One region of the Rhizobium sp. CFBP 8752 genome, then DNA from elsewhere that is predicted to be linked to it. Evidence: predicted binding sites of a transcription regulator. Region 1 holds the regulator's gene; each other region holds the start of a gene.
What was found. Region 1 encodes LexA, which represses DNA repair genes until DNA is damaged. Its sites were predicted from a motif close to TGTTCNNNNTGTGTTCNG; they were not measured.
Positions count from the first base shown of each region.

Region 2: a site for LexA is predicted at 1,705-1,722, ahead of IFT59_RS12845 (ImuA family protein). Genes of this name have one in related genera too.
Region 3: a site for LexA is predicted at 2,697-2,714, ahead of IFT59_RS02720 (ATP-dependent helicase). Genes of this name have one in related genera too.
Region 4: a site for LexA is predicted at 2,206-2,223, ahead of IFT59_RS15980 (DUF2461 family protein). Genes of this name have one in related genera too.

Region 1 is NZ_JACYUZ010000001.1:1,762,388-1,766,587, forward strand. It holds gene eno (phosphopyruvate hydratase) at 1-308, opposite strand, end outside; gene kdsA (3-deoxy-8-phosphooctulonate synthase) at 437-1,282, opposite strand; gene IFT59_RS08460 (VOC family protein) at 1,287-2,162, opposite strand; gene lexA (transcriptional repressor LexA) at 2,355-3,074, shown strand; gene IFT59_RS08470 (ComEC/Rec2 family competence protein) at 3,055-4,200, opposite strand, start outside.
Region 2 is NZ_JACYUZ010000001.1:2,678,608-2,682,807, forward strand. It holds gene IFT59_RS12840 (Y-family DNA polymerase) at 1-968, opposite strand, end outside; gene IFT59_RS12845 (ImuA family protein) at 886-1,644, opposite strand; gene IFT59_RS12850 (hypothetical protein) at 2,253-2,543, opposite strand; gene IFT59_RS12855 (MDR family MFS transporter) at 2,638-4,104, opposite strand.
Region 3 is NZ_JACYUZ010000001.1:591,329-595,528, reverse strand. It holds gene IFT59_RS02730 (ABC transporter permease) at 1-1,485, opposite strand, end outside; gene IFT59_RS02725 (iron ABC transporter substrate-binding protein) at 1,558-2,508, opposite strand; gene IFT59_RS02720 (ATP-dependent helicase) at 2,730-4,200, shown strand, end outside.
Region 4 is NZ_JACYUZ010000002.1:620,768-624,967, forward strand. It holds gene IFT59_RS15965 (ABC transporter permease) at 1-127, shown strand, start outside; gene IFT59_RS15970 (ABC transporter permease) at 124-1,002, shown strand; gene IFT59_RS15975 (DUF2256 domain-containing protein) at 1,878-2,042, opposite strand; gene IFT59_RS15980 (DUF2461 family protein) at 2,266-2,916, shown strand; gene IFT59_RS23445 (DUF3253 domain-containing protein) at 3,070-3,327, opposite strand; gene IFT59_RS15990 (EthD family reductase) at 3,657-4,200, opposite strand, start outside.

The sequences.
Region 1 (4,200 bases):
GACTTGTTCGGGGTGCCGTCGAGCGCGATCAGGGTCTTGTCGATGTGGATCTGGCTTTCGGCATCGAAGCCGCCGATCGCGTCGAAGATCTCGGTGTTGACGGCTTCGACAGCCTTTTCGACGCCCTTGCCACCATAGCGCTTGCCGCCATCGCGAAGTTCGACGGCTTCATGCGCGCCCGTGGAGGCTCCCGACGGAACGGCGGCGCGGCCCATCGAGCCGTCTTCCAGATAAACATCCACCTCGACGGTCGGATTGCCACGGCTGTCCAGAATTTCGCGAGCGATGATGTCGGTAATGGCGGTCAAGGGTCTCTCCTCGGTTAATGTGCGAGCCTGAATTCGCAGGCTCAGCGAACAGGCGTGTCATCGACATTGTGCGATCGTCGATGACACGCGGATTACAGTCCAGTCAATTCGGCGGTTTTTCGACGCCGTCAGCCTTTTGCGATGGCGTCGAAGGCCAGCAGCTTTTCCAGAAGGCGCGGCATGTCCTTCAGGTGGACCATGTTCGGACCGTCGGACGGTGCGTTGTCAGGGTCTTCGTGGGTTTCGATAAAGACGCCAGCAACGCCGACGGCGACGGCTGCCCGCGCCAGCGTTTCGACAAATTCGCGCTGGCCGCCGGAAGAACCGCCCTGGCCGCCGGGCTGCTGCACGGAATGGGTTGCGTCAAAAATAACGGGGCTTCCGAGAGCCGCCATGATCGGCAGCGAGCGCATGTCGGAGACAAGCGTGTTGTAGCCGAACGAGGCACCGCGCTCGCACAGCATCACATTGGGATTGCCGCTTTCGAGGAACTTCGCCTGGACGTTCTTCATGTCCCAGGGCGCCAGGAACTGGCCCTTCTTCACGTTGATCGCGCAACCCGTCTTTGCGGCCGCGACGAGCAAGTCCGTCTGGCGCGACAGGAAGGCGGGGATCTGCAGGATATCGATCGTATCCGCCACGAGAGCGCATTGCTCTTCAGTGTGAATGTCGGTCAGAACGGGAAAGCCGAATTCCGTCTTCAGATCGGCAAAGATCGCCATCGCGTTGTCCAAGCCGATGCCGCGCTTGCCGGAGATCGACGTGCGGTTGGCCTTGTCGAAGGAGGATTTGTAGACGAGGCCGATGCCGAGTTTCTTGCAGAGTTCGACAAGCGTGCCGGCGATCATGAACGCATGATCACGGCTTTCCATCTGGCAGGGACCGGCAATCAGCGAGAGCTTTGCCGTGTTTGAGAAAACGACTTTCGAACTCCCCTCGCCCACGGACACTTCAGAATTGACGGAGACTGTCATTTCACTATTCCTCGAAACCGAAAACCACACCTTGCCCCGGGGCTGCCGACACGATCACGCGGCCATCCCTGCGGATGAATGCGACGTCATTAGCAGCAAGGGTGATCTCTGTCACGGCGAGATCGGTGGTCTTGAAGATGATCCCGCGCGCAGCGAGGCGCGACGATAACAAGGGCTTCATCGAAGACCGGAACTCGTCGCTGAACGTGTCGTTGGATTGAATGCGGATGCCGGCATTGGCAGCTTCGATCCGCAGACCGTCTTTCCCTTGCTCGGGTTGCGTCTCGAACACGGTTTCGAAAAGCGGCAGAAACTCCAGCGGGTCATCTGCAGAAAAGACGATCTCTCGAAGGCCTGTAACGGCGTTTGCGTGCTCATCAAGACCACCGCGATCTGCCGGTAATGCGGCCATGCGCTGGCAGGAAAACAGCAAGATGTCATCGACCTCGGGGACTGCCGCGAACGCCAGACGGAATGAGACTTCGCTCTCCCCACCATCGGGCAACTGCATCGGGCGGGAGAACTGAAGCATCTCGCCCGCAGACATGTACCCGTCCACAAAACGGCTATGATCGGCCGCTGCATCCTGCGTCCCGACGACCACCGCCGATAGACCTTCCCTTTTCCGCTGGCCGCGAAAGCGGATGTCGCGATCGGTGAACACGTTGCCTCGTTTTGCCGCAAGCGAGGCTTGCCGACGGTTCACAATGGCCAGTGGCTCGAGGTACGAGCCATCCGCGAAGAATATGCAGGCATTGGCTGTGCCGAAAGGGTGAACACCTTCAGGTGCCACAGTAAAGCCGAGAGCGGTCAACCTCCCCCGCGCTGACGCCAGATCTGCAACGGGCAGAACCAAATGATCGACTGACTTGTTACCCACTTACACCCCCAAAGTCTTATTCCGCAGAACATTGGCTATCGCGGGAAACTCGGCAAGTGCTGCGCACGAACTGAATACGTGATCGAACGCTGAAATGAGACTATTCTTGAGCAAAAATTTGGGGCTTGCGGAACACAGATAGAACATATAGCGTCCGTTCTGCATTTGTTTCCAATTCTGAGGGTCCCGTCCATGCTGACACGCAAGCAACAGGAGTTACTTCTGTTCATCCACGAGCGGATGAAAGAATCAGGCGTGCCGCCGTCGTTTGACGAAATGAAGGACGCTCTCGACCTTGCATCGAAGTCCGGCATCCATAGGCTGATCACCGCGCTCGAGGAGCGTGGCTTTATTCGCCGTCTGCCGAACAGAGCACGCGCGCTCGAAGTGATCAAGCTGCCTGACGCCTATGTGGCGAACCTTCATCCGCGACGGGGTTTTTCTCCCAGTGTCATCGAGGGAAGCCTCGGCAAAACGCAACCGGTCGTCGCTCAGAAGCCGGCGCCGGTCATGGCGGACAATCCGTTCTCGACAAACATTCCGGTCATGGGTCGAATCGCTGCCGGCGTGCCGATCTCCGCGATCCAGAACAACACCCATGACATCGCCGTTCCGATCGAGATGCTGGGTTCCGGCGATCATTACGCGCTCGAAGTGAAGGGCGATTCGATGATCGATGCCGGCATCCTCGATGGCGATACCGTCATCATCAAGAATACCAGCACCGCAAGTCCAGGCGATATCATCGTTGCCCTGGTCGATGAGGAAGAAGCGACCCTGAAGCGGTTTCGCCGCAAGGGTGCCTCGATCGCACTGGAAGCGGCAAACCCGGCTTACGAGACCCGCATCTTCCCGCCCGACCGGGTGAAGGTCCAGGGCAAGCTTGTCGGCCTTATTCGCCGCTATCATTAAGAACGGTGTCATCCCGGAGATGCGCAGCAACAGCCTCCGGGATGCCAAAGTCGAGTTGTCGCGTTCGCCAGTCATAGAACCGGTGGACGGTCCACGGACGGCTTGAGGTCTGTGCGCTGTCTCGCATTGCCGCCGTAATCTTGATGTCTGGCGCTGTCGCGTTCGGAATAATGGTGATTTCCAGTGCGCCAGTCCGGCGCAACGTCCGCCCGCTGAGAAGCAAGGCGCCGGAGCGGCAAGTATCGAAGCGTGCGCCGGGCGAGACGATGATCCGACCGACATCGCAGGCAAGACCGGTGTATCGGTTGTCTTCGACGGTGACGATCCGGATGTCCTGAGCAGTCTGCGCCGCGCACAGGATTTTCGGCAGACAGGCGAATCGTCCGGGCTTCAATGCTTGAAGAAAACCCCTGACATATTCGATTTCCCGGCGCGTCAAATCCGGTCGCGAATGTGGTCCAGGTGGTCTGTCATCGCTTTTCGCAAGGCTGGCACCTCGCGCTGGTTCCGAAGAGGCAAGAACCGGCAAGGCGAGCGGTTGTTCTCCGGTCTCAAGCACCAGCGCTCGCCGCCATTGATCGTAGATAAATCCCGGCGGTCGGGTTCGATTGAGGGTGATCTTGTCATCCTGGATCAGTCCCACTGACGCGCCGTCTTCGGATATGACGATATCAGGCCTCGGCGCCGAGCCTGAGCGGACCGCAAAGAGCAAAGCCACCGCCATGAACAGCGCGCCTGTCAACCTCAGCGGCGTGCGCAGCAGCGTCAGAAGCAGAAAGCCTGCCGTCGCCAGAGGCAGGAAAAGCGGGTTCTGCCGGCCGATGGCAATATCGCCGCCCCATGCGGCGACGATCTCGGCAATGCGAATGACGATCCGCAGCCCCTCGCCCATGATGAACAGAACGGGAGCATCCAGCCCGAACGGCATCAGCAGCATGGCCACGAGACCTGCCGGCATCACCACGAAGGAAATGATCGGCATGGCCGCGAGATTGGCCGCGAGGCCGTAGGTGGTCAGATGGTGGAAATGCTCGATCGAATAGATCGACGTCGACGTACTGCCGATCAGCGACGTCACCACGATCCCGGCAATGAAATGCAACGTCGCCGCAATACCCGTTATCCA
Region 2 (4,200 bases), 920 kb from region 1:
ATCTTTTCGATACGGTCACAGAGAAGCTTTGTCAGGCGGGCAGGATCACGCACGGGCTTGGCAAGTCCTGCTCGAAGACACTGGCGTGTGTTGTCGACGCGATGGATGATCAGATCGGAGCGCCGGACGCCCAGCCCCCGCTCCTCCAGCTTTGCCGTCAGTTGCGCCACCAGCCGGCGGACGTATTTTGCAATCGTATCGGGCGCACCGATGGGCTCCTGGAAATTGCGCGCCACCTCGACCAGATCCGGCGTGCGCAACGGCTCGATGGGTTCTGCGAGACGGCCGAAGAGCTGATCGAGACGGCGTCCGACCTCCGGACCAAATCGCAGTGTCAACGGCGCACGCGGCAGTGCCGACAGCTCTCCCACCGTCTCGATACCCAGGATGCGCAATGCCTGGATCGTATCTGCCGCAAGCCGCAGACAGTGGATTGGAAGTCCGATCACGGCCTTGGTGACATCACCGCGCGGCACCACCGTCGTTTCGTTCGTCGTCAGTCGCGCCAGTGCATGCGCCGCACCCCAGGTATCGGCGACAGCGGCACGTGCCGTCAGGCCCTTGCCGCGGAGACCGTTGACAACGCCGGAGATCAGCAGCTCTTCACCACCCTGAAGGTGATCGGCACCTTCGGTATCCATGACGATGCCATCCGTTCCATCCACGGCAACGACGGGGCTGTATTGACGAAGCGCCCATAGCGCCAGGCGCTCGACGGCTGCGGCGTCGGCAACGGGATCGGCGTCCACCATATGAAGGTTGCCAATCATCGCCTGTGCCTTGCTGGCAGCCATGCCGACTTTGAGGCCCAGCTTGCGGGCAGCCGTATCGGCTGCCGATATCCAGCGTTTCGAGCCGCTGCGCGAGACCACGACCAGCGGCTGGTCAACCGACACGGCTTCCTCGCCATGCCGACGTATCCGATCCGTTGCTAGATAGGGGAAGTAAACAGACACGACCCTCGGCATCGCAGGCTCCTAACTCAAACTCGGCACATTGCCCCGCCTTTACCCGCATCAATTCCGCCAGCCACCTCGCCCGTCCCACGCCGGCGACAGGAAGCGGCTCGGACGGCAGGGTGCTGATCCTCCAGCGTGTTGTGGACGCCGTCGGCTGACCGTAGTCGGAGGCCTCCGTCTGCCGTCGCCAGCGCCGGACGACCAGGCCGAGCGTCCCCGTCTTCTCGGCAGCCAGTTGAAGACGCCGCGACGCGGTCATCGGCAGCCTCACCAGTTCCCCGACGACGGCCGCCAATCCCCCGAAGGACAGCCCCTCTTCCATCGAGGCAAGCACGTCCTCCTCCCTGTCCGCTTCGCAGTAGATGACGCGATCCGGGTGAAGCCCCGCCTGCGACAGCGCCGGCGCAAAGAGATCCGGCCGGGTCAGGCACCAGAGAACCTTTCCCTTGGCCCGGGCCGCAATACCTGCCGCAAACAGGGCGGCCGCGGCACCGTCGATTGTACCCGCCCCGCCACCTGCAATTTCATGCAATGCGCCATAGGCAAGCCCCCCGCCCGGCAATCGCTCGTCAACGTCAGGCACCCCGAAGGGCAGCACGAGCGCCTTGCGCGACACGCTGCCTTCCAGATGCGCAATCCGGTCTCTCAGTTCCTCGACAAGCCTTGAGGCAGGGGCATGCGACATCGTTCACGGCCCTCCTCAAGGTTCGCGTTGCACAGGACTTCATGTCCCAAAGAATGTTGGTGTTCTGTTTCTGTTCCGCCGCGACAGAAGAGTCAAGCGGGGTCAGAACGGGATAGCTCTCGGCATTTTAGCGCCGGTGAAGATTCATCGTTCTGAATCAGCTTCGTAGGCGGCTTGAGAGGCTCGATGGAGTGCTTGAGATTTTTTGCATGTTCTTGATCTGGGCTAGGGCGACACGAAAACCGTGAGAACTTTCCGTTCTCAAATCGCCCAATCTGCATATCAAGAATGTAACAGAGTGGCTCGGCGATGTGTGGCAGAGCCAAAGGGGATGAACACTCGCGCTCATGCGGGACTATGGCCGTCTGCGGCCATCCGCCCACGAGCCGCCGCCCTTTGGCTCTTTCCCTTTCCCGCAGACACCAAGGAGCACAACGCTACCATCTGTGCCATCGCCGAGGAACTCGACGTTGGATTTGCAGGCGTTCAATGTCAGACGTTTTGTATAGGAGACCAGTGAAGGCTTGCCGCATCAGGTGGCGTCTTCTCCCCTGCGAGAGAATGCGGGAGACAGGCAAGGTTGCCCGTCGCCCGCCGTGCCGCCGTCCTCAGTGGATCGCGGTGCTGACGATCCGGTAGGGGTGTTCAGCTTCATATTCGACCATGATCTGGACGGCCTGTTCGAGAACCTGTTCGGCTTCCTCGACGTGATCGCGTGCAAGCTGATCGGCGTTGATGAAGATCGCTTCGGCCATGTTGCCGGAGATCGCAGCGAACTGGCGGTTACCTTCGACCAGGGCTTCTCTGGCAGCGCCTTCAAGCGCGTGCGCCATGGTGATCAGCGCGTCTTCGCGCTCCTCGATCGTCAGGTCCCGGATTGTCTTTGTCATCTGCTGCATCGTGCCACCCACCTTAATAGTCGTTGTGACGATATCGGTCCCGGTAGGGCCCCGTTCACAGCGAAATGGGCATGTTGGCGCCAGATTTCAAGGTTCAGGCCCGCACGGGCTCGTCCTTGTGGACGGCATCGCGGGGCACGAACAGGCAAGCGGGCACGATCAGGACGGCAAACAGGAGCATGGTCAGGAAGGTCGCGTGCAGGCCGTCCTGCAGCGCAAGGCGAACCGCTTCGGCATCGCCACTCACGAGACCGGTTCCGTTCAGGAGAGCACGCAGCTGGTCGGTCGTGATCACCTGTCCGCTGGTCGTATGGACCAGGCCCCAGCTCAGCACCGCCCCGAGAATCGCCGCGCCCAGCGTGCTGCCGAGGTTGCGGGAAAACACGTTCGACGCCGTGGCACTGCCGCGTTGCGAGGCCGCGACGCTTCCCTGGGTGAGGATCAGTGCGCCGATATTGAGAAGGCCCATGCCGAAGCCCATGACGAGCGAGCCGGCACCCGCAAGCACCGCCGAACTGGATGGCGTCAGCAGGGTCAGGAGGAAGGTTCCCACGGGGACGAACACGGCGCCCACCAGCATGATCGGCCGCAGCCCGAACCGGGTGAAGTTCCGCGAAGCGATCGTTGCGCCGCACGGCCATCCCAAGAGAAGCATGGTCAGTGCAAAGCCCGCCACCAGCGGCGACTGGTTGAGCACGGTCTGCACATACATGGGCAGGAAGGTGGTGAGCCCCATGATCGCCATGGAGGCGAAGAAGACAGAGATGTTGGCGGCCGCAATCGGCCGGTAGAGCCAGAGATCCGGCGCGACCATCGGTTCTTCGACGCGGCGCTCCTGCCAGATGAACAGCGCAAGCGACACGGCAAACAGGACGAAGGAGACGATCGCGGACGTCGACAATCCGGTCTCGGAGACCGTGAGGCCAATCATCAGCGCCGAGATGGAGACGGCAAACAGCACGGCGCCCAGGATATCGATCGAGACCGTCCGGGTGTGCTTTTCCTCGTGGTAGAACAGGATGAACGCTGCGGCAGCGGCGAGACCTACCGGCACGTTGATCCAGAAGATCCAGGCCCAAGGCAGGTTATGGATGATGACGCTGCCGAGCAGCGGGCCAACCACGGCCGAGAGCGCCCAGACGCTGGCCAGATAGCCCTGAACCTTTCCACGCTGGCTGCCCGGAAAGAGATCGGCCACCACCGTCATGGCGACAGGCTGAATGGCGCCAGCGCCGATGCCCTGGAGCAGTCTGAAGGCAATCATGGACGGCATCGACCAGGCAAATCCGCAGAGGATGGAGGCGACCAGGAAGACGGCGATGCCAGCCAGCACGATCGGCTTTCGCCCGTAGATATCGGAAAGCTTGCCGAAGACGACGGTCAGCGCGGTCTGCGACAGGAGGAAAGCGGAAAACACCCAGCTGTAGAGATTGAGCTGCCCGAGCTGGGCTGCGATCTGCGGCATGGCGGTGGAGACGATGGTCGCTTCGATGGCGATCATCGCCATGCTTGCCATGATCGCGGCTACGACGAGCCCGCGATGTGAGACTTTTTCAGACATGAATGAATCCGAAGCCCTGACGGAGGGCGCGACAAGAGAGAAATTCGGCGGTCGCGGCAGGATATTGCGTCTGCAAAGCGTGCATCTGCAAGTTCT
Region 3 (4,200 bases), 1.2 Mb from region 1:
ATAGTCGATCTCGCTGGTCAGCGCCCAGAATGCCATGGCAAGCGTGCGCGTGCCGTTGGGCGCCAGCATCTGGGTCGCGGTCAGCTCGTTCATGATGCCGAGCGAGGAAAGCGCCATGGCAGATGCAGCGCCGGGCGCCGCCAGCCGCACTGTGGTGGACCAGAGCGCCCGCGCGGGCGAACGTCCGAGACTTTCGGCCGCCTGTTCCAGCTCTGCCGGCACCTGCGCGATGCTGGCGCGCAGGCTGACCAGCGCCCGCGGCAGAAACATGATGACGTAGGCGATGACGATCGTCGCCACCGTCTGGTAAAGCGGCAGCATCACCCGGATCGAGATCGTTACCAGAGCGAGCGCAACAACCACGCCCGGCATCGAGCTTGCGAGATAATAGCAGCCTTCGAGAAACCGACTGGAACGCGTCGGGCGGCGCACCGAAAGCCAGGCGATCGGCACGGCGGCAGCAGCCGTCGCCACACCGCCGATCACGCAGATCGTCAGCGTCTGGGAAAGGGCCAACCCGATCTCGCTGAATTGCCAGATATCAGCACCACCGGCGATCAGCCAGCGCCCGAGCGTCAGCACCGGCACGCCAAGCGAAACCGCAGTAGTCACGACCGGCAGCAGCAGGCAGGGATATCGCCAGACGCCAAGCGAGGCGCGCACCGGATGGCGGGCAACGCCCGAGCCCAGCCGGGCATAGCGACGGCGGCCCCGCACAGCGGCATCGACGCCGATCAGCACGAAGCAGCAGGCCACCAGCACCAGCGCCAGCATATGCGCTGCAACGCCGTTGTAGGTGGACTGGAACTGGTCAAGAATTGCCGTCGTGAATGTGTCGAACCGGATCATCGCATAGAGCCCGTATTCCGACAGGAGATGCAGGCTGATCAGCAGCGCCCCGCCACACAGTGACAGTCTGAGTTGCGGCAACACAACACGCCGCATGACAGCAGCGGGCGAAAGACCGAGAGAGGCCGCCTGATCCTCCAGTGCCGGATCGATCAGCCGAAGGGCCGCCGACACGGGAAGGTAGACGAAGGGAAAGTAGGTCACGACCGAGATCGCGACGCCCGCTCCAAGCCCGTTCAGCCGCGGCCACATACCGATCCAGGCATAGGACTGCACGAAAGCGGGAATGGCGAGCGGCACGATGGCAAGCCAGGCCCATAGCTTTGCACCCGGCAGGTCGGTGCGCTCCGTCAGCCATGCAAGCGCTGTTGCAAGAACCGTCGCGACCGGCACCGTGAAGACGATCAGCGCAACGGTATTGAACAGGAGGTCGCCGACACGGGAACGGAAGATCAGCTGCGATGCCGTTTCCCAGCCGGTCGCAACCGTTGCCCAGAACACGAACCCGAGCGGCGTCAGCGTCAGGGCGGCAATCGCAACGGCGATTGCCAGCGTCCAAGACGATCCGGCAAGGGGTTTCCCCGCAGGCTTCCGGCGCGGCCGGCTGGCAACCATGCTCTCGGTGGTAAACGTCATCGCGTGCTCAAGAAAGAAGAGACATCGCAGGTACGCCCTGCGATGTCCGTGCGCAACAGGATTCGATGGTGTTTAGAGAATGCCGGCGGCTGTCATCATGTCGGTGACCTTGGCATTGTTGAGGCTCGAAGGCTCGACCTTCGGCGCCTGAAGGTCGGCAATCGGAACGAGCGCCTTGTTGGAAGCCTCGTCCTTGCCGACGGCGTATTCGAACGAGGTGCCGTCACGCAGAATCTTCTGGCCGCCCTTGCCGGCAAGCCATTTCAGAAATGCCTGCGCCTGCTCCTTGTGCTTGGAAGAGGCCAGAATGCCACCGCCGGAGATCGACACGAAGGCGCCCGGATCCTGGTTCTTGAAGTAATGCAGCGCAACGTTCTTGCTGTTTTCGCCGGTCTTCGCCTGATCGCCGAAATAGTAGTAGTGATAGATCAGCGCGCCTTCGAACTGGCCCGCATTGACGGCCTTCATGGCGGTGGAATTGCCACGCACGGCAGTGAAGTTCTCTTTCATGCCCTTCAGCCAGGCAGCGGTTTCCGGCTCACCCTTCAGCTGCAGAAACGCGCCGACGATCGCCTGGAAATCGGCACCCGACGGAGATGCGGCCCAACGGCCCTTCCATTCGGGCTTGGCGAGATCGAGCATCGATTTCGGCAGCTTGTCCTCGGTGAGCTTGGTCTTGTCATAGGCAAACACGGTGGAGCGCGCGGCAATTCCGGTCCAGTGACCGTTGGCCGGGCGGAACTGCTCGGGAACGAGATCGAGCGTTGCCTTGTCGACAGGCTCAAACAGCCCCTTGCCATCGACAAGCGCCATGGCCGGCGAATTTTCCGTCAGAAACAGGTCGGCCGGCGAGTTGGCGCCTTCCTGCACAATCTGGTTTGCCATTTCGAGGTCGGATCCGTTGCGCACCGTAATGACGATGCCGGTCTCTTCCTTGAAGGCCTCGACCCATTCCTTGGTCAGGCCCTCGTGCTGGGCATTGTAGATCGTCAGGCTGTCGGCGACCTGCGCGTTGGCCGGCATGGACAGAGCAAGTAGCGAAACGGCGAGCGAAGCTCCGGCCGAAAGAGCAGACAGAATTTTCAAGTTTGCCTCCAATTTATAAGCGTCATCGCATCGATAGCCAAAGCCGACCTGCGTAGTCAAGTTTAAGAATCGAACGGGGATGGAGACCGATTGCGGCAAATGCCGGCGAATCAGGTAGAGCTGAAACGAACACATCAAGAACAAGCCGCGGAAGCTGAATGTCGGTTGCTTATCTGGAAAAATTGAACGAGGCCCAGCGCCGCGCGGTCGAGCATGGTTCGGACGTTCCGGATGGCGGCGCTGCGGGACCGCTTCTGGTGATTGCAGGCGCAGGCTCGGGCAAGACCAATACGCTTGCCCATCGCGTTGCCCACCTGATCGTGTCAGGTGCCGATCCTCGCCGCCTGCTGCTGATGACGTTTTCCCGCCGTGCGGCCTCCGAAATGGGCCGCCGCGTCCAGCGCATCTGCCGCGAAGTGATGGGGGCGAAGTCCGGCGTCATGACCGATGCGCTCGCCTGGGCCGGCACGTTTCACGGCATCGGCGCAAGGCTGTTGCGGATCTATGCCGAACAGATCGGCCTCGACCAGGAATTCACCATCCACGACCGTGAGGATTCCGCCGACCTGATGAACCTCGTTCGCCACGAGCTCGGCTTCTCCAAGACGGAGAGCCGGTTTCCGACCAAGGGCACCTGCCTTGCGATCTATTCGCGCGCCGTCAATTCCGAGACGCCGCTGGACGAGGTGCTGAAGACCTCCTTCCCATGGTGCCTCGCCTGGGAACCGCAGCTGCGCGACCTGTTCGCCTCCTATGTGGACGCCAAGCAGGCGCAGAACGTTCTCGATTACGACGATCTTCTGCTCTACTGGGCGCAGATGATGAGCGAGCCGCTGATTGCGCAGGATGTCGGCGAACGGTTCGATCACGTCATGGTCGACGAATACCAGGACACCAACCGGCTGCAATCCTCGATCCTGATGGCGATGAAACCCGGCGGCCGCGGCCTGACGGTGGTGGGCGACGACGCCCAGTCGATCTATTCGTTCCGCGCCGCCACGATCCGCAACATCCTCGATTTCCCCGCGACCTTCGATCCGCCGGCCAACATCGTCACGCTCGACCGCAACTACCGCTCGACCACCACCATTCTGGCAGCCGCCAATGGCGTCATCGAACTTGCCCGCGAGCGGTTCACGAAAAACCTGTGGACCGACCGGCAGTCGGAGGAGAGACCGCGTCTGGTCACCGTCAAGGACGAGACTGAACAGGCGAGCTATATCGTGGAAAAAATCCTCGAGAACCGCGAAACCGGCATGTTGCTGAAGCAGCAGGCCGTGCTGTTTCGCGCCTCGCACCATTCCGGTCCGCTGGAAGTGGAACTCACGCGCCGCAACATTCCCTTCGTCAAGTTCGGCGGCCTGAAATTCCTCGATAGCGCCCATGTGAAGGACATGCTGGCGGCTCTGCGCTTTGCCCAGAACCCGCGTGACCGGGTTGCGGGGTTCAGGCTTCTGCAGCTCATTCCGGGTATCGGCCCGCAAACGGCGGCAAAGATCCTCGATGCGATCGCAGCTGATCCGGAACCGCTGGCGGCACTCCAGGAAATCCCCTCGCCTCCGAGGTCCGGAGAAGACTGGCCGGCCTTTGTCGAGATGCTCGGCGCCGTCAGGAAAAGCGAAGGCTGGC
Region 4 (4,200 bases), on a different contig from region 1:
TGGTGTTTTCAGCCGCGATTACGCTGTGGTCCAGGCTGTGGTTCTCTGCTCGGCAGCACTCTTCCTGCTGATGAACCTTCTCGCCGATATTGCCTATGTCATTCTAAGCCCGAGGTTGCGCGGATGAACACGTTGAACGCCACGCTTCAGTTACCGAGCACGTCAGGTGCAAGAAAGTCGGTGCTTTCACGGTGCCTGCGCCAGCCCGGCGTGATGATCGGCGGAACGATCATCCTGTTCTTCGTGCTGGTCGCGATTGCAGCGCCTCTGATCGCGCCCTACCAGCCCAATGCGTCCGACTGGATGGCAATCCGGCAGGGGTCGACAGTTGCTCACTGGTTCGGCACGGACGACCTTGGCCGCGATATCCTGACGCGTATCATCTATGGCACGCGGGCTTCACTGCTTGTCGGCATTGTGTCCGTCGCCATCGCCATCGCCATCGGCGTCCCCCTCGGCATGATCGCCGGCTATTTCGGCGGCCTCGTCGACATGGTGATTTCGCGCATTACGGACGCGCTTCTCGCATGCCCCTTTCTGGTGCTGGCGATCGCGTTTGCCGCCTTTCTCGGTGCAAGCCTTGAAAACGCGATGATCGCGATCGGGATATCGGCCATGCCGATTTTTGTGCGCCTGACGCGCGGGCAGGTCATGACGGTCAAGGCCGAAGACTATGTCGACGCCGCCCGCCTGCTGGGAGTGCCGCATAGGAAGATCATGCTGACCTACATCCTGCCGAACGCTATGGCACCGATCATCGTCCAGGCGACGATTACCATGGCAACTGCGGTTCTTGCCGAAGCCAGCCTCGCCTTTCTTGGCCTCGGCCAACGTCCACCGTCTCCATCATGGGGAACCATGCTCGATGTCGCCCGGCAGTTCCTGACGGAGTCACCCTGGATGGCTATCTGGCCGGGTGTCGCGATCATCCTGCTCGTCATGGGCTTCAATCTGTTGGGCGACGGACTGAACGACGCGCTGGATCCGCGACGCGACGACTGATTTGTCACTGAAGGCGCAAAAGCGACTGAAGCTATCAGTGGCGGCGATCGGATAGAAATCCGATTCACTCGAGTTGGGCCTTTTGTAGGTGGACTGGCGAGCGGCCGCTACGGAGCCTGTTCATCGAGGTTGCCGAGGCATTTACCTTGGCAGACATGAAAGGTGCGCAGCAGCCATGCTGCGGTAAAGGTTCGAATGTCAGTGTACCACGGGAACGTAAGAGACGATCGGCGATACTGTGGCGTTGGCAGAATAAGCCTCGACTATTCTGCATCCTCAATACCGTCGTGACCACAAAAGCAACGCCATGCCGCAAGCTGCTGTGAGGGCCCCACCGACGATTTAGGGTCGTGGGTCGATCATGAAACTCTTGGCGGGATAGGGAAAGAAGCCGCTCCTTGGGCCGCCCAGATCAGCCCGGCAACGATCAGCAGTAAGCCGAAACCCAATAACGCTTTTTCAGCCATCGCTGCCCCTTGCCGGCACGGTAGGCAACGCGGTGAATCGATCGGTAAAACTTTGCGTAGCTGTCGTAAAGACTTGTGTCAGACCTTGGGGCTCTGCGCGACTTACCCGGTCTTACTGGTGGTACGATGCAGTAAACTCGGCAGTCTTTTCCGGATTGTGTCGGCTGTGACTGGGCGCGAAGTCGTCACGACCTGATCGGGCCACTGTTGCGCCAGGGGTCAATACGACCCGCAAAGCAAGAGGATCAAAGGCATTAGGATCATCTCTTCGGCAGCCGTGATGGTGCCAAGACACTTCGCCTCCATCTTTCGTCACCGAAAATAGCTCAGAATGTCCGAAGTTTGCTCCACCATAGCCAGAAGCGGCTTGTACGGCAGCCTTCGAAGCATCTGCAGGCGGGCAGGATTCTATAACTTTGGATGTGGTGGCTTGAGCTTAGAGCGGCGGCAGCGTTCAGAACAGTACTTCACGTCGCTCCAGTTCTTGGCCCACTTCAGCCTCCATGCAAAGGGTTTGCCGCATGTCGCACACGTTTTTATCGGCAGATCCGCTTTCTTGACCATTCTCGCCATATGGATCCTTTCCTAGACAATGTGTTTACGAAAATGCGAGCGAACCACTCGCCGCTCAGTTACCGAAGTAGCAATTCCACGAGCCCTACCCTATCTGGGGGTAGCAATCAGCGATTGGAAGCATCCGACTTCCAACTCTTTTCATGTCCGCTCGAGCTATTTCCGTTCACTTTACGTTCCGCCCGTTCTATGACAGGCCGGTTTGCCATGTTTGAGACAGTGGATGATCAACCGATCGACTTTTGAATTTCTAGAGGAAGCCTCCAGTAATCACGGCGCCGAGTGGCTCGACGACAACCGAGCTAGACTTGATTGCGCGCGCCGCGACTTAATTGAATTCACCTTAGCGTTGGCTAATAGCACAGGGTCGATCGACAAGCGCGTAGATGAGGCCAACCGAGATCCCCGCAAATGTTTGAGTACCGCGTCTATCTCGAAAGGCACATGCTGCATCACGTTGCGAGTTTCGCCTTCGAAGAACGCAGCCGCGACATATTTCGTGCAAATCTCTCCGCACAGCTCATACAGCGGAGGCGGAGCGCTGCTACCCCCGCCAAGGCTTGCGCGCGTTTTGCGGCAAACAATCGCAAGCCACACCGGCAAATGGAGAGGGATCGTCGACGGTTCATTATTTCGGACATATTTCCCACATGGTCTGACGGGCGGTCATAATTTGAGCGCCAGCGGGTACGTCAGAAATCACGACGCGCTCGACTTTCTCAATCTCAAAAACTTCGGAGCCTGTCGCAACGTTTCTGACGAGATGCTCGTGTCCTCCAATCTCGTCGAGGAAATAGTAAAATCATTCGCCGCTGCCCGCGCCCTGGTCGATTACATCAATCGGGCAACGACTAAGCTCCCCGAGTCCCGATAACCGGACCGCTCTTGCGCGCACACTTACTGACCCGAAGCTTATAGAGATGCTAAAGTGGGCTCGCGACTATCAGCACGGTCGCGATGTGCTTGAACGGTTTCCTGTCATTGAGCTCGTCTAGGGCGCTAAAAAGCGGCTGCAGACGTCTCGGCATTAGCGATTTTGCTTGCGAGCGCTTATACGGTAGGGACCGGTTCTCTCCCCCATTACGACAGATTTCCAGGAAAGAGTGATCTCTCTTCGCGCAATCAAGGCATCAACCGCTTCATGGACGGCTGGCATGTAGTCACGCCACTCAAGCGGGGCGTTGTGATCATTTGCAAGGCTGCGCGCAACTTCGCTCGGGCACGTCGTCCCATCAGGTCGACTGGCGACAAAACTCAAAATGGTCGATTCCGCATTCGCTCTCATGGCTCGTCCCCATTTAACTGAACTGTCTCGCGGGTCATTTGACAGTTACATTGTCTCAGCAAAGCATCAGACAAGACCACCTCTGCGGGATACACCTCACAGCGGTGGTGGTGGACTGGACGGCTCCGTGTTGAGCTGGGGAGAGATCGACCTCCTTAAGGCAAAGCGATACGAAAACCTCTCACCCCCCTATGGCGACCTTCAGCGCTCCCCTTCAGTCCGATTAACCCGCAGCGGCTTGACAGTGTCTCTGCGGGTTAGTCCGATCAGATAAGACGTAAAGGGTCGGCAGGGTTAGCGCCCTGTCGGCCGCTCCAAAAAACTCCGCCTCACCGCACAAACCGCTCTGAGACCGCCAACATGGTGACGGCTTTACCGGCCTGGGCGAGGAGCCCGTCGAAGGCGGCCCGATCGGCGTCCACGCCGTCCTGGAACGCCGTCAATGTGGGCCACCACAACTGGCGGGCGCCCAGGAACGGTGCGCCGTCGCCGTGCACCTCGGCGCTCGGCCGGTTCACCGCGTGACGCAGCGCGCCGATCCGCAGGCCGAGCTCGGCGTCATCAGCGCCCACCCAGCCAGGATTGCCATCAAGGTGCACGAATTGCAGGAGATGGATGCTGGTCGGCCGCTCCAGCACGTCCCATTGTCGATCAACGTCGGATACGGCACCCATTGGAGGCCGCGAGACGATTACATCCTCCTCGGTGATGAAGAAGATGACATTCGGCAGGTCTTGGAACAACGGCTCGTCGGGGCGGATGTTGTCGACGAACAAGGGCTCGTCGACCAGTGCGGCGGCGTCTTTCGGGGAGTCGAACGACGGCATGGCAACGCCGTCGTACTTGTCCTGACCCGGGCCGAGGCGGTCGGTG